2 regions of the Clostridium sp. 19966 genome follow, and region 2 is predicted to be linked to the other one. Evidence: riboswitches for the same ligand, from Rfam matches in the RefSeq annotation. Region 2 holds a riboswitch; the other holds the start of a gene.
What was found. Region 2 has a riboswitch for cyclic di-AMP ahead of IAI10_RS04280 (cell wall hydrolase). Riboswitches for the same ligand answer to the same signal wherever they lie in the genome.
Positions count from the first base shown of each region.

Region 1 (16,579 bases), on a different contig from region 2:
TTCAAACATCCAAAACCAACTATCAATATAGCTATAAAAAGTATTCCAAAATTAATGTTCCGTAAAAATTTTCTTTCTAAGATAAGCTTTTGAAGCATGTCCTTCCCTCCAGTATTAATGTCCTACCATAAAATTATATCAATATATACGAATAAATACCATGATGAGTTTTATTTTGCTCAAGTTTTTTCTACACATTTCAAGTAAGTATTGTTACATATAGATAAATATTCTTGGAAATATACTATTTTACTAAGGGACAATGTAAATTTTAGTATAAAAATGATGCTAAAAACTTTACGTCTTCAAATCGGGACAGTTCTCGGCTACGAAGCTTTGGCTTCTCACAGAGAACTGTCCCGATTAAAAAATTGGATATTGTCTTTTCTAAAATTAAGCCTTTGAAAACAAAAGCGAGTAGTTTTTTAGTCCCAAACTACCTATTAATTTTCCTTATAGGAATATTAGCCACTAATGCTGGGAAGTTTCCTTCTGCTTCATCAGTTCTGGTTAAAGCTATCTCTACTTCAGAATTATCTATTTCCACATACTTGGAAATAACCTGAAGTATCTCTCCTCTTATTTTGTCTACAATTTCTGGTGATATGGTAGCCCTATCATGAATTAATATAAGTCTTAACCTGTCCTTAGCAACATCCTTTGATGAGGTTTTACCGATACCAAATACTTTTAAAAGATCCATGACTCTACCCCCCTATTTTAAATAGCTTTTTCAGTGAGTTTATTATTCCTCCACTTTCTCCCTCTAAGTTTAAAAGCGGAACTTCTTCTCCTAAAATCCTTTTTGCAATATTCTTAAAAGCTTGTCCAGCTAAAGCTTTGTCATCTAAAACTATAGGTTCTCCTTTATTAGTTGATACTGTTATATTTCTATCATCTGGAACTACCCCAATAAGCTTTATAGAAAGTGTATCAATTATGTCGCTGATATTAAGCATGTCTCCCTTTTTAACCATATCAATATTCAACCTATTAATTAAAAGTTCATGCCTGTCCAAACCTTTTGCATCCAGTTTTCCTATTACTCTATCAGCATCTCTTACAGAAGTAACTTCAGGATTTACTACAACAATAGCTCTGTCAGCTCCAACCACTGCATTTTCAAAACCTTGCTCTATACCAGCAGGACAATCTAATATAACATAGTCAAATTCCTCTTTAAGCTCTAAAACTAATTCTTTCATAGCTTCTGTACTTATATCATTCTTGTCCCTAGTCTGTGCTGTAGGAAGCATAAAAAGACTATTTAGTCTCTTATCCTTTATAAGAGCCTGTTTAAGCTTACATCTTTCTTCAATTACATCTATTAATGTAAACACTATCCTGTTTTCCAATCCCATAAGTACATCTAAATTTCTTAATCCTGTATCTCCGTCTACTACAACCACCTTTTTTCCCATAGATGCAAGAGCTGTACCTATGTTGGCTGTAGTAGTGGTTTTCCCAACTCCGCCTTTACCTGATGTAATAACAATAGCTTCTCCCATTTTATTCCTCCTGTAATTATAAGTATTTATTTAATAAATACGGTTCAACCACTATGGAACCATCTTTAATTTTTGCCACTTCTGGATACTGAGGTTTTTCATTATCCTCAGGGGATCTTGTTATAAGCTTATCTATTTGAAGTATCTCCGGCTGAAGAGCAAAAGCTGCAACTATAGCTTTATCACTGCCTCCCATTCCTGCCGATACATGACCTCTAAGTTGTCCAAGCACAATGACATTACCTAAAGCATATACTTCAGCTCCAGGATTAACATCTCCAATTATAACTATGTTCCCAGCATACTCTATTCTCTGACCGCTTCTTATGGTTTTTCTTAAAAATTTTGTTTTTCCTTCATATACACCGCTAAAAGCCTTACCTGTCTTTTCTTCCACTTCTTGAAAAATACATTCCTTAATCTGAAACTCATTAAGCAGCAGTTCTTTAAGTCTTGTACTATCTTTTTCATTAATATATTTAAGTTCTGCGGTAATTTTAAGACTTGATCCTTTATAAAATCTTTTTCCCCTAGACAGCTTTTCTACAAGAGCTCCTAGCATATCATCAAAGTCTTTAAATTTATCCATATTTATTACTGCGTTTAGTCCTTCTTTGTTACCTTTTATCAATATTCCGTCTTCCATAGCACAAACCTCCACAAAGAACAATAAGCACTAATACTATTTCAACATATGTATATAAAATTCCTTCTTATTTTTAATAATTATAAATAAAATATTTAAATTAATTTTACCACAAAAGCAAACACCTCTAAAAGGTATAAAATATACCAAAAGAGGTGTTTAAAAATCAACATCCTTTAAAAGATAGCCTATTTATTTTTTATATCCACATTGTATTGAAATTGATAGTTTGGATTTGCTTTAAGTATATCATCCTTTAGATATTGCTCATATATGGCCTTTGCCACTGGTGCTGCATAGCCACCATGTCCTCCATCAAATATTACTACACTCACAGCAATTTTAGGATTATTAGCCGGTGCAAAGCCTATATATACTCCATAGGAACTTCTTCCTACTCTTTCTTGCCCTCCATTATCTGAATAGGTTGCCGATCCAGTTTTTCCTGCAGTTTGGATTGGAAAATTATCGAAAGCTTTAGCTGCAGTCCCCCCTTCATCTGTTACCTTTTTCATTGCATCTTTTATAGTTGATATTGTAGTATCACTAAGCTGGGCCTTATCCATAATCTCTGGTTTTGTCTCATCTAACACATTTTCTTGAGAATCAGTTATTTTATCCACCAAATGCACTTTATATCTGGTTCCCCCATTTGCTAGTGTAGCCGCATAATTAGCTAGCTGCAGCACTGTAAACTGATTAGTTCCCTGCCCTATTGAAGCTTGATATACGTTCCCTGGGCTTAGAACCTGTGTCATAATTTCGTTAGATATGAAACCCGCCGTAGCCTCTGTCATGTATTTTGCATCGTCGCTCTTATATTTTGCCTTTTCTCCATCTGGAAGGGCAGCTATCAAATTTTTGTACATGGGCAAAAGATCTGCTTTAAGTCCGTTATATATTTCAGCTTTGTTAGTTTTATTGGTTATATAATAAGAAATCTTATTTTTTATAACTTTCTTAGCATCCCCTAAAGCGTCACTGTCGCTATCCTTTGCTGATATATCTAATGGAGTGAACTTTACAGTTAATCCACCGCCAGATTGGTAAAGTCCTTTATTGAACATCTCTGCTAATTTGAACTTATAATAATAAGCCTGTAGTGATCTGTTATAGCTGTCATTGTAAGTATCACCGAAGGCCTCTGAGATTTCAATTCCAGTTCCCTTCTTTGCCTTGGAAGCTGGATTCGCTCCCAATCCAAATCTCCAGGCATATTTCGCAAGCAAATTTAATCCTCCCTTTTTATATAACCTATCTCCCATCTCAAAAAAGAATACATTATCAGAAACTGTCATGGCCTGAACTATGTTTTCTATTCCCTGCCCCTGGTGATATTCGGTATAACCTTCACTATAGCCTGTAAAATTATTTTTACTGAATATACCTGTGCTGTTATAGGTTTCAGTTGGCGTTACTAATCCTTCTGTGAGAACTGCAGCTGCAGTGACTGGTTTAAAAGTGGATCCCGGTGGCACTGGATAAGAGGTAGCATAATTAAAAAATGGCTTGGGATATATATCATAATAATCTTTCCTAGTACCATCACTATTTTTAGGAAATAAATCATCTACTGTTACTTTAAGATTGTGCTTATTAATATAGTCCTTTGCGAAGGCTTCATAATCTGGATTAAATAGCTGATTATAAAGGCTTGTAGTAAGCTTTCCCGGCACAGAGAATATATTTGGATCGTAACTTGGATAGGATGCCATGGCAAGTATAGCTCCAGTGTTTGGATCAGTGGCTACCACCGCACCTCTCGTAGCATTTGCTGAGCTAGTAAATCCATCATAGTAAGGATCCGTCTGCAAAAATTTCATAGTATCCTCTAAAGACTGCTCCGCTACCTTTTGAAGGCTTGCATCTATAGTAGTAGTTAAGTTCTGACCCGGTGATGCAGTTTGCTTAAAAAGCTCATCAGTAGCTCGTCCTTGGTTGTTAACCTTTACCATGGACTCCCCTTTGTTTCCCTTTAGTCGTGCTTCATAGGCGCTTTCAAGTCCAGCCATTCCTATATAGTCAGCACTTGCATCATAGCCCTTTTCTTCATACTTCTCTTGACTGGAAGAATTTATTTTAGATATGTATCCAATAAAATTTGCACCTAAGGAGCCCTGAGGATAATATCTTATAGGCTGCATACTTACAGTTATGCCGGGAAGTCTGCTTTGCTGCTCCTGAAAAAGAAAGGCTGTGCTCTTATCTATATTTGAAGATATAACTACAGGCTTATAGCCAGAAAAGCTTTGTATATATATTTTATGCTTTACAATCATATATCTTCTTATTTCATCCTCTGAGTATTTTTTTAGCAGCATTTTTGTTATATCAGCATCAGTAAGCTTTTCAGACGCTTTTTTATTAGTTGGTCCAAATATATTTTCTTCATTTTTAATTATATTTTTATATTCATCATCACTAAGCTTCAGCAGCTTGTAAAGGTCATATTTAAATACTAAATAGTCAAAAACCTGTTCAGGATTTATTTTCATAAGCTCGGCATTAATTATGTTAACCTCATCATCATTTAAATCATTATTGCCCTTTTCAGGAAAATATTTATTTCTAAGTGCATCTCCAAGACCTATATCTTTTTTAAACTGAAGCTCCTGAGACTTCCTGCCATCTTCCGTGGTAGATGTGAATTCAAATCTAAAAGGATTGGTCTTCACAGGAAAATCATCCAATATTTCTTCTTTAGAAGTAGTTCCATCATCATTTGTTTTTTCACTGTTGTCTAAATAGGAAAATACCTGTTTAAAGGTATCAAAAAATTTTTTCTCACTTTCATCAGTTTTCATATACTGTAAGTCATAGCTTTGCTTATTAGATGCTAATTCAATACCGTTTCTGTCGTAAATTTTACCTCTGGGTGCAGCTTCTGGAATAAGTTTTACAGATTGGTTGCTTACTCTGCTTCTATATTCATCAGCATCTACTATTTGAAGATATGATAATCTTACACCTAATGATGAAAAAAGTAATGCCATAATAATTATAAGTGCTGTATATCTGTTAAATATATTTTTCTTTCTCATAGCCCCTTTTAATCCTCCCAAACACTTCTATATTTATATATTACCATATACGTAAATATTATACATATGGTTTATATTTTTTATAAACTATGTATTTTATTACCATTATTCTTGATTTTTTAATAAATTATTTTACCAAATATAAAAATGTACATTCATACAGAATAGAGTGAAAGAACAAAAAGTGGCTCCCAGCAATGTCATCCTTCAGAGAATAGTTCCATTGATTCAACTATATAGCTAGATATATAGTTATATAGTTTTCTATACATTAAAAAAAGACACCATATATAATGAGCTTCCTCATATCTATATAGTGTCCTTAATAAATCTTTATTTATTCTTTATATCTGAACTATATTTAAATTGATAATCCGGCTTAATTTTCAATATGTCATCCTTTAAATATTCCTCATACATAGCTTTAGCTACTGGAGCAACATAGCCTCCGTGACCACCATCAAATATAACTACGCTTATGGCAATCTTAGGATTATCTGCAGGAGCGAATCCAATATATACACCGTAGGAACTTCTTCCTACAGATTCCTGAACACCATTGCCTTGATAGGTTGCAGATCCAGTTTTACCCGCTGTCTGAATAGGAAAATTATCAAATACAGTAGCTGCAGTACCTCCCTCATCAGTAACCTTCTTCATGGCTTCCTTTATCGTGCTCATGGTTTCAGCACTAAGATTCAATTTATCCTCTACTTCCGGCTTAGTCTGCTCTACTACATTGCCATTAGCATCTGTAATCTTATCTACTAAATGAGCCTTATATCTAGTACCGCCATTGGCAAGAGTAGCTACATAATTTGCCATCTGCACCACAGTAAACTGATTAGTACCTTGTCCTATGGAAGCATTATATACATTTCCCGGGCTTAATATCTGAGTCATCACATCATTAGCTATATAGCTTGCAGCAGCCTCAGTCATATTTTTCGCATCGCTGCTGTTATATTTAGACTTCTGATTATCTGGCAGTGCTGCAATAAGATTATTAAACATTGGTAACAGATCACTCTTAAGTCCTTTATATATCTCTACCTTATTGGATTTATTATTTATATAATAAGCTATCTTATCCTTTATAACCTTTTTAGCATCTGCTAAAGCATCACTGTCATTATCATTTGAACTTATATCAAGTGGAGTAAATTTAACAGTAAAACCTCCTCCAGATTGGTAAAGACCTTTTTTAAATATATCCGATAAATCAAATCTATAGTAATAGGATTGAAGCTGCCTATTATAAGTATCATTATAAGTTTGACCAAAAGCTTCGCTGATTTCTAGTCCTGTTCCTTTTTTAGCATTAGAAGTTGGATCAGAACCCAAACCAAATTTCCAAGCATACTTTGCTAATAAATTCAAGCCTCCTCTATTGTAGAGCCTATCTCCCATTTCAAAAAAGAATGGGTTATCAGATATCATCATAGCATGAATTATATTTTCCACACCTGCTCCATATCCATTTTCATTATAGGTTTCGCTATAGCCAGTAAACCCATTTTTACTAAATATACCTGTACTGTTGTAATTTTCTGTTGGGGTAACTACTCCTTCTGTGAGTGCTGCTGCAGAAGTAACAGGCTTAAAGGTAGATCCTGGAGGCACTGGATAGGAAGTGGCATAATTAAATAATGATTTTGGATATATATCATACTTATCACTTCTTGTCCCATCGGCATTTTTAGGGAAAAGGTCATCCACTGTAACCTTTAACCCGTTCTTTGCAATATAATTTTTTGCAAAAGTCTCATAGTCAGGATTAAAAAGTTCATTATACATGCTGGTCGTAAGCTTTCCAGGCACTGAAAATATATTAGGATCATAGCTTGGGTAAGATGCCATAGCCAGTATCGCTCCAGTGTTAGGATCAGAGGCTACCACTGCTCCTCTTGTAGCATTGGCAGAACTTGTATGACCATCATAATTTAAGTTTTTCTGCAATTCTACCATTGTATCCCTAAGGGAGTCCTCCGCCACCTTCTGAAGATTTGCATCTATAGTTAAAGTAAGATTCTGCCCTGGGGAAGCATCCTGACTAAACAACTCCTCGGTAGCTCTTCCTTCTTTATTTACTTTTACTATGGAACCACCCTTAGTTCCCTTTAACTTATCCTCATAGGCACTTTCAAGTCCTGACATGCCTATATAATCCGTACTTGAATCGTAACCTTTTTCTTCATATTTCTCTTGGTTAGAAGAACCTATTTTAGAAATATAACCTATGAAATTAGAACCTAGTGATCCCTGAGGGTAGTATCTTATCGGCTGCATACTTACGCTTATTCCTGGAAGCTTGCTCTGTTCCTGCTCAAAAAGAAAGGCGGTATTTTTTTCTATATTTGAAGCAACAACTACAGGCTTGTACCCAGAAAAGCTCTGCAAATATACCTTATTTTTTATTACCATATATCTTCTGATTTCATCTAAAGAATATTTTTGAGTTAACATTTTAGTTATATCCGCATCATTAAGCTTATTTTTAGCCTTTGAATTTTTAGGTCCAAATATGTTTTCTTCATTATTCACTATATTTTTATTTTCTGTATCACTAAGTCCAAGCATTTTGTATAAATCATATTTAAAAACCAAATAATCAAACACCTGCTCAGGTGTTATTTTCATAAGCTGAGAATTTATATTTTTTAGCTGGCTGTCATTTAAATCATTGTTTGTATTAGCTTTTGGATAATACTTATTTCTCAAGGCATCTCCTAGCCCTATGTCTTTCTTGAACTGAAGCTCCTGAGATGCTTTTCCATCATCCGTAGTGGCAGTAAATTCAAATCTAAAGGGATTTACCTTTAGAGGAAAATCGTCATAGATTGTTTCCTTAGAAGTAGTTCCATCATCATTGGTTTTTGTACTGCTGTCAATGTACGAAAATACCTGCTTAAAGGTAGTAAAAAACTGAGCTTCGCTTTCATCTGTCTTCATATACTCTAAGTCATAGCTCTGTTTATTTGATGCAAGTTCTACACCATTTCTATCATATATTTTGCCTCTTGGAGCAGCTTCCGGTATTGATTTTATAGATTGATTATTAACCTTATCCTTATAGCTTTCTGCATTAACTATCTGAAGATAGGAAAGCCTTACTCCAAGCAGTGAAAAAATCAAAGTCATAATAACTATTAATGAAGTATACCTATTAAATATAGTTCTTTTTTTCATATATACTACTTAAAACCTCCATTCTTTTTTCATAAATGATTTCTGCATAAAATTATATATAATTCTATATAAAAATACGGATATTATTGTTGTGTAGATTGCTCTGTACAATATAACATTGTAATAAGTTTTTATCCCTACCACATATAAAAGCCCTACCACAATAGAAGATTTAAGTATGGACAAAAGAAAAAGTGAAAACACTGGTACAATTTTTTTTACCTTTATAATGTTTTCACCTATTATAGCTGCAATGAGACACACGCAGATGTTAGCTAATGGATTTATACCTATTATCCTAGACATATACAAATCTTGAAACAAACCAATAAATACACCAAAGATAACTGCATCAAATTTTTCACTGTTTATAGAATAAAAGATCATAAATATGAAAAGAAGACTTGGATAATACCCTTTAATAGAGAAAAAAGGCATCAAGGTATTATCCAATATGAAAAGTAAAAGTCCTATTAAAAAAATTATAATCCTTCTCATTTTATTTCATCACCCTTATATTCACTGCTATTTTTATCTTTAGGAATTACTATCAGTACTTCCTGAAGCTTATTAAAATTTACAAAAGGTTTCACAGTAGCAGTTTTCATAATTTTTGATGCATCTTCTTGAACATCAACCACTTCTCCAATTTTTACACCCTTAGGATAAATAAAATGGTTGTTATCGCTTTTGATAATATCACCTTTTTTAACAGTAGAATCTAAGGGAAGATTAGAAATTTCGCACATAAGATTGTTGTCACTGTCCCTATATCCCTTAACTATTCCTGTATCATTGCTCCCTTGAACGTAGGCAGCTATAGCAATGTTAGCACTGCCAAGAGTTTCAACTATAGAATAGCTGGAATTGGCTTCAGTAACTTGACCCACTATACCATCTTGAGTTATTACAACTCGTCCATCAATAACTCCATCCTTTGTGCCTTTATTTATGGTAAAGCTGCTTAGAAGGTCATCTCCTCTAGCTATTATTTCGCATCCTACATAATCATACTGCTGATTTGTTTTTGTAAAATTAAGAGCTTGCTGAAGTCTCTCATTTTCTGCTTTTAATTCATCATAATCATCAGCCTTACTTTGAAGATTAGCATTTTTAGCTTCTAACTGACTGTTTTGTTCCTTTATTTTTGAAAAATTAAAAACAAAGCTAAAAAAATCATTCACTTTACTGTTCGCACCATATAATACACCCTGCACCTTATTAAGAGTTGAACCTATACCATTCTCAATGGAGGTATTTTTATCCCTTTTAACTGTCACTCCAATTAATATTAAAAATGTAACTGACAGCAAAACTATTATTACTGCCAGTTTATTTCTAAAAAACTTCATATTTAGCCTCTTCTGTTAGCACTTAATTTATCAAAATACTCCAATGCCTTTCCAGCACCTAAAGCTACACAGTCAAGAGGTGTTTCTGCTACATGCACAGGCATATGAGTTTCATGATTTATTAAGCTGTCAAGTCCTTTAAGTAAGGCTCCACCACCTGCTAGCATAATTCCTTTTTCCATGATATCAGAAGCTAATTCTGGTGGTGTCTTCTCTAGGGTTGTTTTTATCGCATCTATTATAGCTGCTACAGGTTCACTTAAGGCTTCTCTTATTTGATCTTGGGTTATGGTTATGGTTTTTGGAAGTCCTGAAATCAAATCTCTTCCTTTGATTTCCATAGTTTCATCCTCTTCCAATTTGAAAGCTGAACCTAGCTGAACTTTTATAAGCTCTGCTGTTCTCTCACCTATCATAAGATTATATTCTTTCTTTATGTAGCTTATTATTGACTGATCCAATTCGTCTCCTGCTATTCTAAGAGACTTGCTTGTAACAATACCATCAAGAGATATTACTGCTACTTCAGTAGTTCCTCCGCCAATATCTACAATCATGCTTCCGGTTGGTTCATCTACTGGGAGTCCTGCTCCTATAGAAGCTGCCATTGGTTCTTCCATAAGAAGTACATCCCTTGCTCCTGCAGTTTTTGCTGCCTCGTTTATTGCCCTCTTCTCGACTTCTGTTACTCCAGAAGGATAGCATACAATTATTCTTGGACTGGTAAAATTGCTCTTTCCCATAGCCTTTGCTATAAATTTCTTAAGCATGGTCTGTGTAACATCAAAATCTGCAATAACTCCGTCCTTTAGAGGTCTTATAGCTACTATATTTCCTGGTGTTCTTCCTATCATCTTTTTAGCTTCTTCACCTACTGCCAGCACTTTTTTGTTTATGGTGTTTATAGCTACAACAGAAGGCTCCCTTAAAACTATACCTCTCCCTTTAACATATATTAGTGTATTTGCTGTTCCTAAATCTATTCCCATATCTTTAGAAATCGAAAATAATCCCATGAATAAATCTCCTTTCAATTATATGATTCCTTTGTCTTTTAAGCTTACATATATTCCATTTCCAATTATTACGTGATCCAATAACTCTATACCCAAAAGTTTACCACATTCCTTAAGTCTAAGGGTTATATTAATATCTTCATTGCTAGGAGTAGGATCTCCAGATGGATGATTATGACATATTATTATGGAAGTAGAACTCCTTTTTACAGCTTCTGAAAACACTTCTCTAGGATGAACTATTGATGAATTTACGGTACCTAATGATACGTCTTTAACAAGAGTTACAATATTTTTAGTGTTCAAATGTAACACTTTCAGCATCTCTTGCTTAAGGCTTCTCATAGATTCCATAACAATATAAGCGGCATCACTTGGCTGAGTTATTTTAAATTCCTCACCAGATTTGTAGGATTTAAGACGCTTTGATAATTCAACCATGGCAAGAATTTGAGCTGCCTTAGCATGCTTTACGCCCTTTATTTTCATAAAGTCTTCTGCACTAAAGTCCAAAAGTCCATTTATACCGCCGCATTCTTTAAGTATTCTTGCACACAAATTAATTATATTATCGCCTTGAATACCGTTTCTTAATACCACCGCCATAAGTTCAGTATTAGATAAAGTATCCACTCCATATCTAAACAATTTTTCCTGCGGTCTTTCATTTTGAGGTAAATCCATTATTTTAAGAACATTCATATTAACTGCTCCTTCTATAGATTTGCCCCCATACCCCTTAACATCTTTTTAAGCTTATTTAGCGGAAGGCCTACAACATTATAAAAACACCCATGTATTTCTTCTACAAAGGTACCTCCAATGCCCTGTATGCCATAGCTTCCAGCTTTATCCATAGGTTCACCGGTGTCTACATATTTTAATATTTCATTATCATCCAGCTTTGAAAAAACAACCTCTGTTACGGCATAATCACTTATGCTCTTACCACTTTCAGTATCTAGAACTGTAATGCCAGAATAAACCTTATGTCTATTCCCGCTGAGTATTTTTAGCATATCTATAGCCTCTTCTTTACTTTTAGGCTTTTCTAAAAGCTTATTTTGATATGCTACTACTGTATCACAGGCTAATATCAGCGCCCCTTCGTTAATTTTTTTACTAGTACTTAAAGCTTTCCCTTTGGATAATGAAATAACATAATCTTCAAAATCACCTTCAAAGCTCACACTTTCTTCGTCAAAACCACTGACAATTACTGAAAAATTTTCAGTAAGCCTCTTTAGAAGTTCAATTCTTCTTTCTGATGCCGATGCCAATACAATTTTCATATTATTCCACCTTAAAACCTTTTATAGAATATTATTGCCACAATTATACCAATTATAGACATAATATTTAATGTAAATTTTATTCCAAAAGTAATTTCTAAGATTATAAGATTAATATCTATTGGCGAAGTAGTACCTATTGTATATACGTGGCTTAAAAAATTTAGTGTACTATTGTGACCAAATAAGTTACCGATAAGCTCTCCTGCTATAGCGCCTAAGAGCACAACAAAGATAAAAAAAGCAGAAGACTTTGAAGTGTTTTTCAATTTCATCCCTCACTTTTGTTTTACATCTAATATAGTTTAACATTTAATATTAGCTTTAACAAGTGCATTGGTCTAAGAAATAACAACTTTTTTACACGGTTTTGGAATATTCTATGTAAAAAAATGAAAGAATTTCTGCAGTCTAAATTCATTTGCTAATAGTAGCTTTTTTGAGAGTAAAATATAAAGGCTATATTTCAAAATGTTAATAAATATCTACATTTTAAAACATAGCCTATACAAAAATACCATTTTATAAATATAAATTTCTAATTGCAGTTATTTTTATAGCTGTTTATGCCTTTTCACCTATTTTGCTTAAAATACTGAATATGTGTTTTAAGTAATCCTCTAAATTATCTTTATTAATTTCTTTTGGCATAGAGGCTATATATTTCTTTTCCTCCTGTACCATATCATAATCCTTTAAGCTCTTATCATTTAGCACTAATTTAGTATTTGACCAATTTTTAAGATCATCAGTAACATATGAGATTTGACCTTTTGGTTTCATAGCATTAATTATTTTCACATGCGCGTCTATAATCTCCCCCATCATTTTTACCGAATCATCCTTTACGTTAATATTAAAGGTCATTTTAGATGGAGTGAGCTGCTTGCTGCTCAAATTCTGCGAGACTTTATCTGCATCTTCTTTCTTATATATTCCTACCAAAACTCTATACTTGCCATTATCCTCCACAATGAATGGATTATTGTCATCCGAAAGTTTAGTTTTTAAAGCTGATGCATAATCTTTTACCTGAAAAAGCCCCCCCTGAAGCACAACAAAAGTATACCTTCCTAATTCTGCATTATTTTTATTAGAATCATTTCCTTTAGCCGCATCTCCCGTCCCATTTTTAAAGAATATACTTGACAGAATCGTTGCTATTACCACAGCAGCTAGAAGCATACTTACTATCATTATAAGAACAACCATTCTATCGTCTTTCTTCTTTCTAAAATCATATCTTGTGTATTTCATTTTATCACCCCTCACTCAAAATAAGTACCTATAATAAATATTTATTTTAAGTTAACATATTTTAGAACAATAAGGTGCTGATTAAAACAGAGACTTACTCACCGAATGAAGTTTTAAATAAGTGTAAAATTAACACTTATTTAAAACAGAGTCAAAAAGAAAAAACCGACTATAAAAAGCCGGATATAAGTTCAATAATAGCTATTTTAAATATCTAATTAATTTAGAAGCCTTCTGGCACCTGCATAATATCTTACATAATAATCTTCACTAAGATCACTTATTGTAACCTTATGACTTCCTGAGGATGCATGTATAAATTGTCCTTCTCCAATATAAATGCCCACATGTGATATTCCTCCGCCTTGTGCAAAGAATATTAAATCTCCTGGCGCTAAGCTTCCTTTCGAAACATTCTTACCAAAGGATGCTTGTCCAGCAGCACTGTGAGGTAATTCAATTCCTAGTGAACGATATACATAAGAAGTAAATCCTGAACAATCAAATGCCTTGCTTCCTGATGCTCCATATACATAAGGAGTTCCTATAAAACTATATGCATACTGCAATAATTTCACGGAACTACCCTGCGCATTGCTTGTCTCGCCTCTTGAGTAAGTTACATTGTCTTTATTATCAGAATTATTGACTTCTGTAACTTCCTTCTTATCCGAAACAACAATACTTTTATTAATTCCTATGGTAGCTGACCTAAGAGAGACTCCTTGAATTTTACTGATTGCTGCATCTGCTTTTACATTATAGCTTTGTAATTGTAAACATATACATATAACAATAATAAAAAACAAAGCAGCCAAAAGAAAAGTTCTAATCTTTGACATTTATAATCACTCCTCACTGCCTCCGGAGTTAGCTGTCGGGTTCGGTGGAGAAGATTCCCTACTGATAATAAATTATCAGATTAACCCCTATTTGTGGTTCCTCCGTACTAATATAGATTCGGCACAAGTAAAATTATAATTTTTATGCTTTGCAAAGTCAATAAAAAAGCTAATCATATTATGTATTTTTTTACTTTTTTATGAACTTATAAATATTTTTAACGTATAATAATAGATATGTAATTTTCAAATAAAAAATTACCCTAAAATTTCATTTCTTTTCAAAATAATCATATCCTTTTTTATATTACCGTCTTCAAAGAAATTTTTAGATACTCTTGAAAACATAAATTCATTCTTATTCCAAAAATTAAAAGCCTCTCTGCTTCCGTCCACAACTCCAGCTAGGCAATTTTTTATTCCCAGACTGGAATACAGATATTTTATTATTTCCCCAAGCACTTTACTTCCAATGCCTTTATTCCTGTATTGCCTATCTATTATGTAGCACCAAATAACAAGTTCTCCATTAGGATTAAATTCAGCCCTACCTTTAAATATTCCCAATATTTTATTTTCTCTTAATATTTTAAGAAAAATTTCATTTTCGCTTATATAGTATTCTACAAATCTTTCTCTTATCTCATCAATGTTCATCCAACTATTTTTAAAGCTTTCATCAATTTGCTCTCTCATCCAAATTTCTAGGTTATCTATATCTCGGTTATTAACACTGGATATGGATATATCATCAAAATACAACTCCATATCTAACATCACACCACCTCTTTTCTATATACTTAATTCAATAGTATAATTCTACACTGATATTAAAAATCCTTTTCTAGGAAAATTTTGTTTCAAAGAAATGCTTTAAATCAGTATAAAAATCAACACTGATTTAAAATATAGCAAAACGAAAAAGAGAGATCTCTCGATCTCTCTCTAAATATCGTTTTAAAATCCAAAATACCGGTACTCTATTTTGACCCCTATCTGTCGATAGGTGGGTGCCCTCACTGACGCTTCTATCTCAGCAATGCCTAAAAGGTCTCATAAGCAGTACATATACACATCAAAATATCGAACTCCCGCAATTGTGATGTAGGTTCAAAATAAGAGCTTAACGCATATTCCAGAAATTATGATGCGGAGAGCGGGACTTGAACCCGCATGGTCTCCCATACGCACCTCAAACGTACGCGTCTGCCGATTCCGCCATCCCCGCATAGGGTATTTCGTTTGTTACAAGTATAGATTATAATACCCTTCTATACATTTTGCAAGCACTTTTTTTCAAGATTATATATGATATTTTCTCAAATATTGTATACATTTTCTAATTTGAAAGCTGCTTTCCATAAATAAATTTATATATATTGTAATTAGTTTTAATTTTTTTAATATATTGATCCGTTTCTTTAAACGGAATATTGGTCAAGGTTTTACCATCCTTAGAATACTTTTCATTTTTAAGCCACTGCTCCACATTACCTCTTCCAGCGTTGTAAGCAGCCAGCATTAATTCATCGCTTCCAAATTCTTTTCTTAAGTTATTTAAATACCAGCATCCCATCTTTATATTTACTTCCGGATCGTAAAGCATAGATTGCTGAAAATTACTAATCTTCATTTGATCAGCAATCCACTGAGAAGTTTCACCTGTTATCTGCATAAGTCCATTGGCAGATTTATGCGATATAGCATTCTTATCATAATTGCTTTCAGCTCTTATAAGGGCAGCAACCAAATAGGGATCTATATTATATTCTTTAGAGAACTCTTTTATTATTTCTTCATGTTCTAATGGGTATGCTCGCTTCACTGCATATTTTGCTAATGAAACCAAACCAACCATAAGCGTAATAAGCAATACTGCAAGTGCGAGCAATCTTCTATTTCTATTCATACATTACCTCAATTTCATACTATTAAAAAGCCTATATTATTTATAAACATTTAATATACTTAATATTTCATCAACTTGAAGCCTTGTACTTTCTATACTTTTGCTATTATCGACTATAAAGTTAACCAATTCCTTTTTGCTGTCTAAGCTCATTTGAGAGTTTATTCTATTAATTATACTCTCTTTATCCATATTATCTCTTTGTTTTATTCTTTCAATCTGCTTATTTTTATCTACCCACACTAATATATTCATATCCATCTCTTCATGAAGTCCATTTTCTATCAGTGTAGGTGCATCTAGGATGCATACTCCTACACCTTTCTCTTCATAGGCTTTAAAATATTCATTTATTTCTTTTTTTATAGCGGGTATTAAAATATTTTCTAGTTTTTTTCTTTCTGATGGATATTTAAAAACATAATCACCTAAATATTTTCTTTTAAGATTTCCATAGTAATCAAAAAAATGATCACCAAAAATTTTTTTTATAGCTTCTTTTAAATCGGGATATTTATCCAGCACAT
Region 1 covers NZ_JACTOJ010000001.1:238,595-255,173, reverse strand. The annotation lists gene rodA (rod shape-determining protein RodA) at 1-98, opposite strand, end outside; gene minE (cell division topological specificity factor MinE) at 437-703, opposite strand; gene minD (septum site-determining protein MinD) at 708-1,508, opposite strand; gene minC (septum site-determining protein MinC) at 1,525-2,154, opposite strand; gene IAI10_RS01100 (penicillin-binding transpeptidase domain-containing protein) at 2,343-5,195, opposite strand; gene IAI10_RS01095 (penicillin-binding transpeptidase domain-containing protein) at 5,529-8,384, opposite strand; gene mreD (rod shape-determining protein MreD) at 8,394-8,882, opposite strand; gene mreC (rod shape-determining protein MreC) at 8,879-9,736, opposite strand; gene IAI10_RS01080 (rod shape-determining protein) at 9,739-10,752, opposite strand; gene radC (DNA repair protein RadC) at 10,771-11,454, opposite strand; gene IAI10_RS01070 (Maf-like protein) at 11,469-12,044, opposite strand; gene IAI10_RS01065 (DUF4321 domain-containing protein) at 12,056-12,313, opposite strand; gene IAI10_RS01060 (SPOR domain-containing protein) at 12,609-13,301, opposite strand; gene IAI10_RS01055 (C40 family peptidase) at 13,520-14,143, opposite strand; cyclic di-AMP (ydaO/yuaA leader) riboswitch at 14,146-14,277, opposite strand; gene IAI10_RS01050 (GNAT family N-acetyltransferase) at 14,402-14,920, opposite strand; RNA gene ssrS (6S RNA) at 15,101-15,288, opposite strand; tRNA gene IAI10_RS01040 (tRNA-Leu) at 15,292-15,371, opposite strand; gene IAI10_RS01035 (lytic transglycosylase domain-containing protein) at 15,483-16,052, opposite strand; gene coaE (dephospho-CoA kinase) at 16,089-16,579, opposite strand, start outside.
Region 1: it holds a riboswitch for cyclic di-AMP, as region 2 does, so the genes downstream of both, IAI10_RS01055 (C40 family peptidase) here and IAI10_RS04280 (cell wall hydrolase) in region 2, are expected to answer to the same signal.

Region 2 (16,579 bases):
AATATAATCATCATTAAGCCCAGCCAAAATATAGGCATGGACACCCCTATTAAGGAACCTATTGTACTTATATAATCTATTATTGAATTTTTCTTTACCGCAGATATTATTCCTATTATTATTCCAAATATGGACGCCAGTATTATGGCCGCTAGTGTCAGTTCTATAGTTGCCGGCAGTCTGGTAAGTATCTCCTTTGCTACAGAGGTATGGGTGGTTAAAGATTCTCCCATATTTCCTGTTAATATTCCCTTTAAAAAATTCCAATATTGAAGATATAATGGATCATTAAGCCCTAAGGTCTGCCTAAGCTTTGCTACTTGATCAGCGGTGGCATGCTGTCCCAATATGACACTGGTGGGATCAGGAGCAAATACGTGCATTACAAGAAATACTAGTATAGATACCCCTAAAAGCACTGGTATGAGAAGCAATATTCTTTTTATAATGTACTTTAGCATTTTAGTTCCTCCTATTGTCAAACTAATAATGGAAATGAACTTGTCATTTCCATTATCGTGATATATTATAATTTAATCTTTATCTACCCCTGCAAGGAAAACTGATCCTGTGGAATGTATCTTAAAATTTTTAACCTTAGGAGAATAAGCCGCCAAAGATTGAGCATGTGATATAGGAAGCCATGCTGCATCCTTTAGCACCAATTGCTGAACTTGCTTATATATTTCATTTCTTGCATCGCCGTTAGGAGTTACTCTTCCTTTCTTGAGAAGCTCATCTACTTGAGGATTACTGTATTTAGCTACATTTAATGTGGATTGTATTTGAGAGGAATCAAATAGTGATAGGAAATTATCCGCATCTCCATTATCACCTATCCATCCATATAGCATTATATCTCCTTCCCCCTGAGCTGCTTTTTGTTTGTATTCAGTCCAAGGATAAGTATCTATGGTGGCTTTAACTCCAACTTTTTCAAGATAACTCTGAATTGACTCAGCTAATTTTTGAGCTGCTGCATTGTAGGGTCTGGGATTTGAATATGCCAGTATCTTTATGCTAAGATTTTCTTTTCCTTCATCCTTTAGCAGCTGTTTTGCCTTATCCACATCATAACCATAGGATTTAGCAGTAGAATCATAGCCTGGTATAAAGCTCGGCATAGTTGTTTCTGCCACAGATGCATAACCTTGATATAAGCTCTTTACCATCTCCTCTTTATTTATTGCATGAGATATTGCTTCTCTAAGCTTAGGATCATTGAAGGGAGCTCTAGAAGTATTAAAAGCCATATAATTTATATTCATTCCTGGCTCATTAAATATCTTTAATTTATTATCCTCAAGCTTTTTAATATCGCTGGCGTCTATTCCATCTATTATATCCGATGTTCCTGCTATAAGCTCGCTGGCTCTAACGGAATTTTCTTTTATAAATTTAAATACAACTTTGTCTACCTTAGCTTTTGTTCCCCAATAATTATCATTTCTTTCAAGCTGTATGTCTTGAGCTTTCTCCCATTTAACAAATTTGAAAGGTCCTGTACCAACAGGATGCTCGTTTAAATTACCATTGTATTTCTGCGCAGCTGTTGGACTAACTATTGGAGCTGCAAGTGTCATAGCTAAATTAGCTAGAAAAGGTGTACTTGCCTCTTTCAGTATTATTTTGATTTCATAGTTATTAACCTTTTCTACATGATCCACCTCTCCAAAACAGAAGGATGCATATGGCATATCATCTGTGGCCTTTGGAGGAAGCTGTCTTTCAATATTATATTTAACAGCATCTGCATTAAAATCAGTGCCATCCTGGAATTTTACTCCCTTTCTAAGTATGAAATCATAGGTTTTCCCATCCTCACTTATCTTCCATGAGGTAGCGAGAGATGGTTCTATGTCCGTAGAATCAGCCTTGTACTTTACCAACCCTTCGTATATGTTACCTGTTACCTTTGCAGATTCCCCATCATCTACATATGCAGGATCCAACCCTCTAGGATCTGAGCCTTGAGCATATACTAAAGTCTTAACTGTGCTCTTGCCCCCATTGGTTGCCTGATGTTTTGATTTGCAGCCAACAAATATACTGGATGCTACCAAAACAGATAATACAATTACCCCAACCTTTTTAATCATTTTTTTCCCCCTTTTTAAATAACTATATTTCTTTGTTTTTTGTATTATCAATTATTGTAGCTTTAATTTTACTATTATTCAATTATTTTACATATATATAGTCTTATTTATTAATTTAATTTTGTAGTCCGTTTCTTGCGTATAGCTTGCTATTTTTGACTGTAGATCGCATACATTTTTGAGAAATTTATGTATATTTTTAACAAGTTAGTTTTGATAACAAAAATTCATTCATATAAGCATAGGCAGAAGGATTTCTTTTACATGCATTTTACTCAATTAACATTTTCTTAACTTGTAATAATTTTCAATTTTTGAAATAATTAATTTAAAAATATAAATCTAACCGGTTATGTATTCATATTTTTAATATACTTAAAATTGGAGATGATATTATGAATAATAAAATTAAAATTACATTAGGAAGCATAGCATGTTCCTTAGTAATAGGTGTATGCGTTCAAGCTAATAGTTATTGGGGAGGAGCGGCAACTCCAGGTACTGGCTCTATGACTGCATATTCATATAGTCAAAACAAAAACGATACCAGCATTTATGAGATAAGTACTGATTTGACTTTTTACGATTCTAATTACAATCTAATGGACCATGAACCTTCTAGATATAGCAATGTTGATGGATATGGAAATGCATATATTTCAATCCCCCAAACAAAAGTTGTCGGAAATGTAGCTCATGTTCAATCTTATCACACATTTGTTGATCATAATAATGATGTATCAGAAGTTTATTATACTGAATACTAAAATATAATATTTTGATTAACTAGTGTTTTTATGTAAAAGCACTAGTTAATCAATTTTAATGAGGTGACTGCCATTGTACTGGATAATAAAACGTATAAGAAATTCCAAACTTTGTTTTGTGATTTTATTTTCAGGCTTTTTTATTTCTATGCTTGCACTTTGTGTGGGTATATCAATTCTTAATCAAATCAACAGGGCTACCCAGGATCATTCTAATGGAAATTTTAAATATGTTAAAAAAGTTAGTTTGTCCTTCACAGATGATTACGAAATGACAGCTTTAGCAAATATCTTAAAAGAGAATTTTATAAGCTCCGATGTTGCCAAAGAATTTATTCCTATCCAAACCCAAAACTATGATATCATGCTTGTTACAGGTATTTTACCTAAGGACAAATATTTATGGGTGCCGCCACTGGAAAAAGGTAGCTTCATAAATGGCACTAGCAATGAAAAAATTGCTGTAGTGGGAAGCAAAATAACAAATGGAATCGAAGATAACAATGTTAATATTGGTGGTAAAATATTTAAAATAGTAGGCACTTGTGGCAAATCAGAGGGTTCCACAATAAATAAACAAGTATTTATTCCTATCAACTATATACCAGAAATATTAGGGCCTATGAATAGAAATAATGCTTTTGATTTTGTGGTTAAAAATAACAAAAATCCTGAAATTGAGATAAATAATTTTAAAAAGGCACTTTTAAGCATATATTCTACGGCAGCAATAAATGTAACGGATGATACTCGAATTGCTACCGCAAGAAGTAACATAACAAGAGGATTTCAAAGTGATCTGAAGGATATTTGGAAGCTGCTGCTTATCAATATATTTAATATAATAAATATTAGCTACTTTTGGATACATTTCAGAAGAAAGGAAATATCCTTAAGAAAAGTACTTGGTGCAAGTAAATTATCTTTATATGCTCTTATATTAAAGGAAATATTATTTATTTGCCTCCTAGCTAGCTTTGCTGCTGCTATACTTCTTGCTTTGCTAAATAAACTATCAATTAATCTGTTATCTTATGAATTTACTCTGTCTTTTAATACATTTATTTTTTCAATTTTTATATCACTATTAACCTGCGTATTTACAGCTGTGATACCTGCAAGAATTGCATTTAAGGTGCAGCCCGCTGCAATTCTTAAAGAATAGAGGAGGTCAATATGAACTCTGTAACTGAAGCAATAAAATCAATGAGTAAAAGAAAAGTAAGCTTACTTCTTATAATAATACAATTTATTATTGGCTTTTCTACAATAATATCCTTTACTATTTTTTATAATTCAATACATAAATTCTCTAATTATTTTGAAAAGATAGCCGATATGAATAAAACGTCACTTATGTATAATCCAATAGGAATTGAGAGTTTGTCCACAGAAAAGCAAAAACCCGATTACATTAATTTCTATAAATATATTCAAAACAATAATGATATAAAAAATTATGGCACCTTCTCCTATTATTATAAACTATTAAATCTAAATAATTTAAATTACATTAATAAACAAAGCTTAGTGAACGAGCTAAATAATTTAAATCCTCCTATAGATAAGAATATGAACTCTAACACTAAAATAGACTCAGTAAATGTTAACTTACTCATTATAGATAAAGACTTAAATAACTTCATAAAATTGCCTGTTTCAAAGGGCAATGCCTTTAATTCAAAGGATTTTGATAAAGAGCAAAGTGATATGAGAAATGTATTACTTGGTTCCTTATATGAAAAATATTTTAAAATTGGAGATATCATAACATTACAATCAAATAAGCTGGAGCAATTTAAAATCTCAGGCTTTATAAAAAATAATAGCTATTTTTATGATCAAGGAAATAGGTCAGATTTAGTGAATTTAAGTAACATTATCGTAATTCCAATTAATGACGAAGAGGAAGCTGATCCTCAAATCTTGGAATCACGTATTTCAAGAGGCTTACTACTGCAGCTAAAAGATACTTCTAATTTTGAGGCTGCTAGTAAAAAAATTAATTTAAAAGCCAAGGACCTAAAATTGTCTGAAGAAAACACAAAGCTAAAAACCATATTAAAAAATTCTAAAGATTATTTTATTAAAAGTAATTTATCTCAAATTGTTATTTCCATATTTTTTTGCGTTTTTTCCTCTATAGGTCTGGTTACCTCCTTAATTGTGACGATTCTAAATAAAAAAAGAGAAATAGGCATACGTATAGCTTATGGAGCCAGTACATTTAATATATTTAATAGCTTATTGGTAGAAATCACTATTATTTCCCTTATATCCTTTATCGGAGCAATTTATGAATATTTAATTGAAAACAAAGTAAGTATTCAACTAATATCAAAACAATCTGCTTATTTATATTTTACTGATCCTTATACTCCTCTAGATTTATTTTCTCTGCTACAATTATTTATTTATGTAATATTGGTGTTTATATTCATTTCATTAATAATTTTTATTCAACTGAAAAAGCTTAAGCCCAAAGATTTAATAGGAGGGATGGACTAATGGATATAATAAGACTAGAAAATTTAGACAAGATATATGGTGAAAAAGAAAATAAATTATATGCATTAAAAAATATTAATATATGTATCGAACCTGGAGAAATGATAGCAATTATGGGGCCATCTGGTTCTGGCAAGAGCACTTTGCTAAATATTATGGGGTTTATCGATGACGCTACTGACGGAAAATATATTTTTAACGGCACAGAATCATCTCAATTACATAAAAATAAATTTCACAAATTTAGAAATAAAGAGATAGGATTTATATTTCAGTATTTTGCCTTACTTAAAGAATACTCCGCACTTGACAATGTTATGCTCCCTTTAAGCTATAGAAAAATATCAAAACATACTTGCAAAAAAATGGCTCTTGAATATATGGATAAGCTCGGTATAAAAAGCTTAAGTGATAAGCTTCCTGCTCAGCTTTCTGGTGGTCAACAGCAAAGAGTGGCCATTGCCAGAGCCTTAGTAGGTAACCCTGAAGTCATTCTTGCGGATGAACCTACTGGTGCCTTAGATCAGGAAACTGGAGAAAATATTATGAAGCTTTTATGTGAAGTAAATGCTTCTGGCAAAACTATAATAATTGTCACTCATGATATTAATATAGCAAATTATTGTAATAGGATTATAAATATAAAAGATGGTATGATACGTGAATAATAAAAAATCTACTTGAAGCATTTAATTGTTTCAAGTAGATTTTTTTAACAAATCCTATTTCTAGTATACTTTTGCTTTTTCTTCTCCGTTTAAAACTCTAATTGCTCCTTGCGCAAGTGCAAGAAGTTCGTCTTCTCCTCCGTATATAACCACAGGAGCTATGAAAGATACCCTATCTGATATTAACTTATCCATAGTTTCATTATATGCAATTCCTCCAGTAATAAGTATTGCATCTACCTTTCCGCAAAGAACAGCTGCAGCTTTTCCTATTTCTTTAGCTACTTGATAACCCATAGCTTCAAATATGAGCTTAGCTTTTTCATCTCCAGCTTGAGCTGCGTTATAAACTTCTAAAGCATTATTTGTATTTAGATGAGCTACAAGACCGCCTTTTCCGTTTATCTTCTTTTTCATCTCTGCAAGTGTATATTTTCCGCTGTAGCAAAGCTTAACTAAATCGCCTATTGGAACGGATCCGCTTCTTTCAGGTGAAAATGCTCCTTCTCCATCCAATGCATTATTAACGTCTACTACTCTTCCTTTTTTATGAGCTCCAACAGAAACTCCACCGCCCATATGAGCTACTATGAGATTTAAATCTTCATATTTCTTTCCATCTTCCTTAGCATATCTTTTAGCCACTGCCTTTTGATTCAATGCATGGAATATACTTCTTCTTGGTAGTTCTGGCATTCCAGATATTCTAGCTATATCCTCTAGCTCATCTACCCCAACTGGGTCTACTATATAAGAAGGAATATTGAGTTCAGTTGCTATAGAATGTGCTATTATTCCACCAAGATTTGAAGCATGCTCTCCTTGAATCCCAATTTTTAAATCCTCTAACATGCTTTCGTTAACAGAGTATGTACCGCCTTCTATAGGTTTTAATAGTCCGCCTCTTCCAACTACTGCATTAAGTGTTTTTATGTCTATATTTTTTTCTTTAAGAACCTTTAAAATTGCTTCTTTTCTGAATTCAAATTGATCTGTTACTGTTGCATATTTTTCTATTTCTTCATTTGAATGCTTTAAATTTTCTACTAAAACATCCTTCTCATCCTCGTATACACCTATTTTAGTGGAAGTTGAACCTGGATTGATTATTAAAAGCTTTAATGGCATTTTTGCATCCTCCTTAAAATTTATTTATTTGCAGCTACTAATGCAGCTAGTGCTATTGAATACATTTTTGTTTCTTCGCTGTCTGCTCTTGAAGTCAATATAACTGGTGCAGATGTTCCTACTAATATTCCACCGTTTCTTGAATTTGTTGTATATGTTAATGTCTTATACATAACATTAGCTACATCTATATTAGGAAGTAATAATATATCCGCCTGGCCTGCAACAGGTCCCCCTACCTTTTTATGCTTTGCAGCTTCTGCTGAAATAGCATTATCAAGTGCTAAAGGTCCATCAACTATACAGCCCTTTATCTGTCCTCTGTCACTCATTTTAGCAAGTATAGCAGCATCTACTGTAGCTGGCATATCTGGGTTTACAACTTCTACTGGACAAATTGGTGCTACCTTTGGCATCTCAATTCCTATGGAATGAGCAACCTTAACTGCATTGTTAAGTATATCCTTCTTAGCCTTTAAATCTGGGTAAGTATTGAATGCAGCATCTGTTAAGAATATTAATCTATCAAAGGCTGGAATTTCAAAAACTGCTACGTGAGACATAAGCTTACCAGTTCTAAGTCCAACTTCTTTGTTCAAAACAGATCTTAAGAAATTCGCTGTATCGATTAATCCCTTCATAACCATGTCAGCTTCACCCTTTGAGGCAAGCTCTACTGCTTTTAAAGCTGCTTTTAAATCATTGGTTTCATTCACTATTTCAAACTGTGATAAATCCATGCCAATCTTTGATGCTATTTCTTTAATCATTTCTTCATTTCCAACAAGTATAGCATCAGCTATTCCCTGCTTTTTAGCTTCGTTTACTGCCTGTAGAACAGGTTCGTCCTGAGCCACTGCTACTGCTAATTTTTTTACTTTGCCACTTTTAACCTTTGCCACTACTTCATCAAAATTCTTTACCATCTTATTATTCCTCCCAATAAAACATGTATATTAAGGTCTATAAAACCTATTAGACTTTGTTTATATTTTAACAAATAAAACCACAAAAAGTCTATTTGTCTGAATAATCTGAATTAAAAAAAGTATCTTTTTATAATGTTCTCAGCAACCTTAACTCCATCTACCGCTGCGGAAACTATTCCTCCGGCATATCCAGCTCCTTCTCCTGCAGGATATAATCCATTGAGAGAAATGCTTTCCAGGCTTTCATTTCTAGTAAGCTTAACAGGAGCAGAAGTTCTAGTTTCTATACCTGTAAGTACTGCATCCTCCATAGCAAAGCCTCTTATTTTTTTATCAAACTGATTTATTCCAATTTTAAGCATATCTATTACATAGGAAGGTAAGCACTCTCTCATGTCAGAAAAAATCCATCCTGGCACATATGAAGGCTCTACTCCCTTTATTGCTGTGCTCTTTCTATCTTGCATAAAGTCTCCTATAAGCTGAACAGGTGCAAAATATTTTCCTCCACCAGCATTAAAAGCAAGACTTTCATAGTGCCTTTGAAATTCCATTCCTCTAAGTGGAGAATTTCCCTGAAAATCTTCTGGCGAAACAGAAACCACCAAAGCTGAATTAGCATTTGCCTTATCTCTTTTGTAATAGCTCATTCCATTTGTTACTAATCTATTATTTTCAGAAGCTGCTGCTACAACCTCTCCTCCTGGGCACATACAAAAGCTATAAACTGCCCTTTTTAAATTATCGTCAGTATAAGCCACTCTATAATCTGCAGCTTTTAATCTTGGATGACCAGCAGATTTTCCATACTGCGCTTCATCCATAAAGCTTTGAGGATGTTCCACTCTCACACCTATGGCAAAGGCCTTTGCCTCCATGAAAATCCCATTTTTATTAAGCATCTCGTAAGTGTCTCTTGGACTGTGTCCAATAGCTAATACAACCGCATCAGCAGGTATGGTATCCTCATTTATAACTACTGCTTTAATTTTACCATCTTTTACGACCAAATTATTTAATTTGCTGTTAAATATTACTTCACCGCCTAATCTGATAATTTCTTCACGTATATTCTTAACTACCTTTTTTAAAATGTCAGTTCCTATGTGAGGTTTTCCACTATATATTATCTCCGCTGGAGCTCCTGCACTTACAAGTTCCTCTAGTACATAGTCACACCTTTTATCCTTTATTCTGGTAGTAAGCTTGCCGTCTGAAAAAGTGCCTGCGCCTCCCTCTCCAAACTGCACGTTTGACTCAGTATTAAGTATACCATTTGCCCAAAATTTGTCTACGGTCTTTGTTCTGCTGTCTACATCCTCTCCTCTTTCGAATATAACAGGAGAATATCCTTTTCTTGCCAGCATAAGACCTGCAAACATTCCTGCAGGTCCCATGCCTATTATTACCGGTCTGTGATTGAGTTTTTCATTTCCTGGCACTATTTCTTCATTTATTTCTCTATTGTCAAGAACTATATCCCTATCTTTTAGCTTTTTAACTATACTTTCCTCATTTTCATAATCCACATTCACTGAATAATTAAATTTAATATTATCTTTCTTTCTAGCATCTATGGATTCTTTGATTATTTTAAAATTAGCTATGATTTTATTTGATACTCTTAACTTTTTACATACCTTATCCTTTAACATGGAAATGTCGTCATCTAAGCCAAGAGTTATATTGTTTATTCTTAAGGTCATAAACGTCCTCCATATATTATCCTGTGCTTTTTATTGCTTTTTAGTTATCTTTACCTTCACAGTTTGAGGTGAATAAGATACTATCTGCACTCCTTGAGGTACAGTAACATTTAAAGTTATATTATAATTGTCTCCTTCTTTTAAGTTGGAAAGATCCGCAATACAACTTATATTTCCTGCATTTATATTAGATATCGTACTATCTGATCCTGATAGTATTAAAGATATACTGGTTTTATCGGACTCATAATTATACTCCTGTCCTAAGTTATTGAATTTAATATCCACATTTAAATTTTTCTGAGATATCTTATCCACAGTTACCTTCACTGTTACAGTGCTCTTATCCTGCATCAAGGTGACATTATTAGGTACCACCAGCTTAACATCCATACTATTGGTATCCTTTATGCTCCCTAAATCTATAGGTTCAGTATCTATAGAATTAATCAATTTTATAGCATTATCATCCCCAGCTATTTCAACAGTGGTGGGCTGAACATCCATGCCCTTAATCTGCAATCCTGTTCCAGCACTTCCTGTAGTTTTTACATTTACATTTACTGTCTTTTTCTTTTTAACAGGTACTATTACCTGTGCATTATTTGGAGTTATGGTGACATTATTAACTACTCTGTCTGCCTTGTCATAAGCCTTTAGCGGAAGTGTAGTCTGATAATCACTATCTAAATTCTTAGCAGTAAAATCTACCGCTACATAATCTACATCATCTACATAAGTAGACGGACCGCTTACACTTACTGAATTAGGAGTAGGAACTGCTTGAAAATCTGTATATCCATCTTTTGTTGTAACTGATTTTTTAACCTTTACCTGAACACTCTTTTCAATTAAAGTATCTACATCCACATCAACTCTTAAGCTATCAGGGTCCAGCACTACTATATCATCTGGCTTATCAACTATTCTTACTGGTATAGAATTTTTCCCTTGCTTAAAGGCATATCCTGATAAATCTACTACCATTTTAAACTTACTTATATCTAATTTATTTATTTCCACCATAGGACCTTTTACTGTAATGCTCACACTAGTTGGCTGATCATCTCCAAGCACTAATTTCAGCTTGCTTAAAGCATCCTTATTTTCAATAGTAATCGGAACAGAAATAGACCTTGTTCTTTCTGGGTTCTGAGTATTGGATACATAAATCCAAAATATAAATGAAGCTAAGACACAGACTATTTTGACGATGAATTGTTTGTCTTTTTTCTTGTCCATTGCTTCACCTTCTCCCCTATAGTACTTTTTTTGCTATTCTGCCTTCTTTTCATTATTCTTATCAATATGTCTTTTAATCTATCCTTATCATAGTTTCTAGTTATTTTGCCATTTACGGATAGAGATATTATTCCGGTTTCTTCTGACACTATAACCAATAAGGCATCGGATATTTCAGTAATTCCCATAGCAGCTCTATGACGAGTTCCAAGTTTTTTATTTATATCTGTATTCGCTGTTAGTGGCAATACACATCCTGCAGCAAGTATTCTATCATTTCTTATTATTGTTGCTCCATCATGGAGAGGAGTATTCACTACGAATATATTTTCAAGCAGGGCTGATGATACCCTGGCATCTATTAGAGTTCCAGAAGCTATAACATCATTTAATCCTGTTTTTTGCTCTATTGCTATGAGTGCTCCTGTTTTTGTTTTTGCTAAATTATCTACTGCTATAACCACTTCAGTTATTACTTTCTGCATAACCTCATCATCCTCAAGCAGGATATGCCTCTCCATAAAAGCACTTCTACCCAAATGCTCCAGCGCTCTTCTTATCTCAGGCTGAAATATGATAACTAAAGACAGCACTCCAATTGTTATAGTTTTATTAAGTATTAAATTCAGCATGGTCAGGTTTAATAAATCACTAATTGGGATAAGCAAAACTACTAGCAATAGACCTTTGAGAAGCTGCTCAGCCCTAGTCTCTTTTATTAAGGTGTACCCTTTATAGAATATGTACGAAATCACTAATATATCTAAAACCGATGTGATTTTTATACCTTTAACCGTGTATATAATTAGATTAAATAAGTCAACCACTTTGTCACCTCAGTTATATTATTCTTATTATCAATTATACACTATTATACGGATTAAATGTACCTAAAATTTAACGAATTATAATAAAATTAAACATAAAATTATAATTCATTAAATAAAATATGAAGGCTATACTTATTATTATGTGATAAAATATATTTATGTTGACTGCCCTATATTTACCCTATATAATTTTTAACCATGAACGTATATTAATATAGTGGTTTTAGGCTTGTTAACCGATCCATGTAGAAACCCTATGTAAATACTGAATTTTAACTATTTACATAGCCTTATGAATTTTTCTAGGAAGATTCATCATCATTAAACATATAAAATTAAGGTGGTGCACTTATTTGGTTAGTAAAAACACTAAAACAAAGAAAAAAGGGTTAAGTAAAACAACTGTTACAGTACTCTGGGTTATTATCATAGCTGCTTTGCTTATGGGAACTTTCACGCTTTCATACACTCTTTTTGTAAACAATACTGTTAGTAAATATGAAAGACAGATAAAGCAAATAGTAAATGATATTAGTACTGCTAATACAGATGCAAATAATATTGTTAATAATACTACTATAAACCCTGAGGATGCAAAAAAAGAGCTTCCAAAAGTCTTAAGCTCACTAGAGAAGGCAAGCAATGATTTGGACAACAACCCTCCTGGGAATGACTATAAGAATCAAAATAATTATATAACTACGGGACTTAAAAATAATATACTAATGTATAGGCAGGCTCTTGCTATATTCAATAATCCAAACGCTTCAGACATAAAAGATTCTGTTACTGATTTCAATAATTACAAAGACAACTGTGAAACTCAATATTCAAAATTTCAGGTTGGCAACATTACTATATCTGTATTTGCTCAAGCTAAAAACTTCATAAATATATTTCAGTCCTATACAGATAATTTGGTTAAGGTTAACACTCAAGCTGCTTTAGATGCGTCTCAATATCAAAAATATGTTGACACTATGGATGATATGCTTTCTAAGTTTGCCTCATTAAAAACCGATTTTTCCGTAGAGCTTGGCAAAGCAAGAAATCACTCCATGAGCTATGATGACGTGGTATCTTTGGCCACAAATGATTTAAATGCTTGTGACGATTTGATTAATGAAGCTAAAGGTGCTGTAAGTCCTAGCAATTTCAGAGATGGCAACTCAAATTTCATTAAGATTTTAAATACCTATGATTCCTACATACAAAGTTTTATAAACTCTGTAAACAATGAAAAAGTTCAAGCGGGAAGTTCCACTACTCCTCTTGATGCTGCCGCATTAAAGGATATATATTTTACTCCTTCAAACATGTTTACATCAATCGGTGATAGCTATGATGCTTTTGTAAAAAAATATACAGATTTGAAAAATAATCATTAAATTGTGTATAAAAATATATTTTTTGTGCAACAATACCTTTAGCCTAAATTTTATAGCAAATAATGTATAAAATGCGGAGGAACCAAAATTGGGGTGAATCACTAAATGTGTAGGTTATACCTTTTCCGAACCCGGCAGCTAACTTCGCAGGCAAAGGGAGGAATTTAATGAGAAAATTTTTAATATCAACAGCTGCTTTCTGTCTATTTATTTTATTGGGAAGCAGTATGACTGCTAGTGCTCAAGCTTATTCAGAAGTAGCTAAAGCATCAAAGGATGATACCATCCAAGTATTTAATTATAAAAATAACAGAATATCCATTTCAAATGATGATATTTATTTAATGGCGCAGACTGTATTTGCAGAAAGCAGAGCTGAGCCATACACTGGTAAGGTGGCTGTAGCTTCTGTAATTTTAAATAGGCTTTTAGATCCTGAATTTCCAAAAACCGTAGAAGGCGTTATTAAACAAAAGGGTGCCTTTTCTTGCGTTATTAACGGAAAGATAGGTTTTGCACCCACAGATGACTGTGTGAATGCAGTTTATGATGCTTTAAAAGGTATGGATCCAACTGGTGAAGCTGTATTTTTCTACAATCCTAAAACAGCTACATCAAGATGGATGAAAGAAATTAAAAAGGCTAATGTTAAACCCATAGGCAACCATGTATTTTTCGTTGCCAGCAGGTAATAAAAAGCTTGTGATTTTTATGTTTAGTAAAAATCACAAGCTTTTTAAAAATTTATTATTACTTATTCGGCTTTACATCCAAATATTCTACAGCCTTAAGTGCTGCCACTAAACCTTCTCCAGCAGATTTTAAGTATTGATATGGCTTGCCAGTACAGTCTCCCGCTGCAAAGCATCCTGAGAGATTAGTTCTCATGTTTCTATCAACTTTGATATGCTCATTTTCCATTTCTAGCCCTGGAACAAGCTGTCCTGGAGCTATACTATCCTTCATAACGAATACTCCATCTATTTCTATTTCCTGCTTTCTTAAAACTAATTTATTAACAACATCCTCTCCAATAATTTCTATAGGATTGTCCTCTATAACTATTACTGAATCATTTAGTTTAACATTAGTTTTGTTCATAGGTATGTAATAAACCTTATCTGCAATTTCACTAACATAATTTGTATCTATTGCTGCTTCATCATTATAGCCAACTATAGCTACTTTTTTATTTTTATAAAGGGGTGCATCACAGGTTGCACAATATCCTACGCCTTTGCCTAGATACTCCAATTCGCCTTTAATGGGCTTTGTATATTCCATTCCGGTTGCTATTATGATAGTTTTTGCTTCATACATTTTTTCATTTACCATGATTGCAAAATAATCTCCCATGGAAAAAACATTATTAACTCTTTCTGTATTAATACATATATCCATGGCATCTATATGCTCTTTAAATTTGTCCTTAAGTTCATTCCCTGTAAGCCCAGGAAGTCCTAAGTAATTATTTATTTTAGGTGCTTTAACAATTTTATGGCTTAATTCTTTACTGCCAAACAAAATAATTTTTTTATTTCTTATTTTGGCATTTATGGCGGCAGATAAACCAGCTGGTCCACTTCCTATTATGGCAATATCATATCGTTCCTCCAAAAAACACACCTCTTTATATATACTTTTCTAATACTGCTTTTAGCTCCTGCTTTGGTCTAAAGCCAACTAAAGTCTCCGCTACTTTACCATTATTGAATATCAAAATAGCTGGAATGTTTGTAATTCTATATTTGTTAGATATTTCAGGATTTTCATCCACGTTAACCTTAGCAAACTTTATCTTATCCCCTAATTCATTATTTAGTTCTTCAAAGATGGGTGTAAGCATTTTACATGGAGGGCACCAGGTAGCCCAAAAATCTATTACCGCTACTCCTGCATAGTTTTCTATTTCTTCTTGAAAATTATTGTCTAATACTTCTCTCATTTAAATTACCTCCCTATGTTTTATACCCCTATTAGGTATAGCTTTATTATAGCTTTATTAATATTTGGGTGTCAACTTAAAATAATTATTACCTAGTATTAGTTTCAAAGGTGCCCCTTTTGATGATTTCTTCGTCTTTTATCATAATATTTCCCATACATATAACATCTTTTATCTTCAAAGTTTGCTTATCCACTAGAACCAAATCTCCATCTAATCCTTGCTTTATTCTTCCCTTTTGGGCGAATTTAAAGTTTTTTGCCACGTTAGATGTAATTAATTTCAAAGCTTGTTCTATAGGTATATCCTTATTTAGTATTGCCGCTCTAACTTCTCTATATAGGCTGTCTACTCTTCCAATTCCTATGCCTTTTAATTCACCGTTTTCTCTAAATATTGGCAAACTTCCCTGACCATCCGATGTGAATTGAATATTTTCTATAGGTACTCCATTGTCTAGAAAATATTTTAAGGATTCACTTGCCAGCTCTTCACCAGGCTCTAAATTATCTGAATCACTGCTGGTTGTTATATCTACTAAGCCACCTATCTTAGCATATTCTACCGCTTCCCTCATAAGTTCTTCACATCTATTTACATGAGTTGGTAAAACCTGATTTACAGATATCTCGGTTTCTTTTAGCATTCTAAACAAGTATTTCAGCCCTGCTTTTCCCCCTCCCATATGTATATCCACTATGCCAGCCTTTCCAGATAGCAATCCACCAACTCTGGCTTTAGCTACCACCCTTATGAATTCTTCATAGGTAGGCTGAGAGGAACGGTGATCTGATAAAGCTACCTCCCCAATTCCTACCACCTTATCTATCAGTACTATATCTTCATCAGGCTCGTTAAACATAGATCTTACAGGTATATCGTATGAACCAGTAAATATATATGTAGTTATTCCGTCCTCTTCTAAAGCCCTAGCCTTTGCAAGAAGACTTCTCATATCTCTCGTTACAGAATCCGTTCCCAAGCAGCCTACCACTGTAGTAATACCAGCACTGGTTATATCAGAAAGATTAATTTCTGGAGTTCTTGAATGAAAGCCGTCTTCTCCACCACCGCCTAATATATGGACATGGGAGTCAATAAAACCTGGAAACAAGTATTTGCCCTCACCATCTATAACTTCCACATTGGAAAAAGATTTTGATATTTCAATATTTCCGCCGATTTCCTCAATCTTACCGCCGGCAATCACTACATCCTTTTTACCTAAATATTCAGGGGAATAAATTTCTGCATTTTTTACTAATAACAACTTCTCCACCTTCTCTTTGTTAAAATTATTATTGATTCAATACAGCTTTCACAATAGAATTATTATATATAGATTTAGGATATTTATTTATTAAACTTT
Region 2 covers NZ_JACTOJ010000003.1:144,592-161,170, reverse strand. The annotation lists gene IAI10_RS04340 (ABC transporter permease) at 1-461, opposite strand, end outside; gene IAI10_RS04335 (ABC transporter substrate-binding protein) at 534-2,099, opposite strand; gene IAI10_RS04330 (hypothetical protein) at 2,495-2,866, shown strand; gene IAI10_RS04325 (ABC transporter permease) at 2,940-4,031, shown strand; gene IAI10_RS04320 (FtsX-like permease family protein) at 4,043-5,374, shown strand; gene IAI10_RS04315 (ABC transporter ATP-binding protein) at 5,374-6,042, shown strand; gene buk (butyrate kinase) at 6,103-7,170, opposite strand; gene ptb (phosphate butyryltransferase) at 7,191-8,096, opposite strand; gene IAI10_RS04300 (FAD-dependent protein) at 8,210-9,805, opposite strand; gene IAI10_RS04295 (CdaR family protein) at 9,836-11,047, opposite strand; gene cdaA (diadenylate cyclase CdaA) at 11,008-11,874, opposite strand; gene IAI10_RS04285 (hypothetical protein) at 12,231-13,265, shown strand; cyclic di-AMP (ydaO/yuaA leader) riboswitch at 13,296-13,430, shown strand; gene IAI10_RS04280 (cell wall hydrolase) at 13,433-13,957, shown strand; gene IAI10_RS04275 (NAD(P)/FAD-dependent oxidoreductase) at 14,016-14,882, opposite strand; gene trxA (thioredoxin) at 14,896-15,210, opposite strand; gene iadA (beta-aspartyl-peptidase) at 15,299-16,480, opposite strand; gene IAI10_RS04260 (tetratricopeptide repeat protein) at 16,509-16,579, opposite strand, start outside.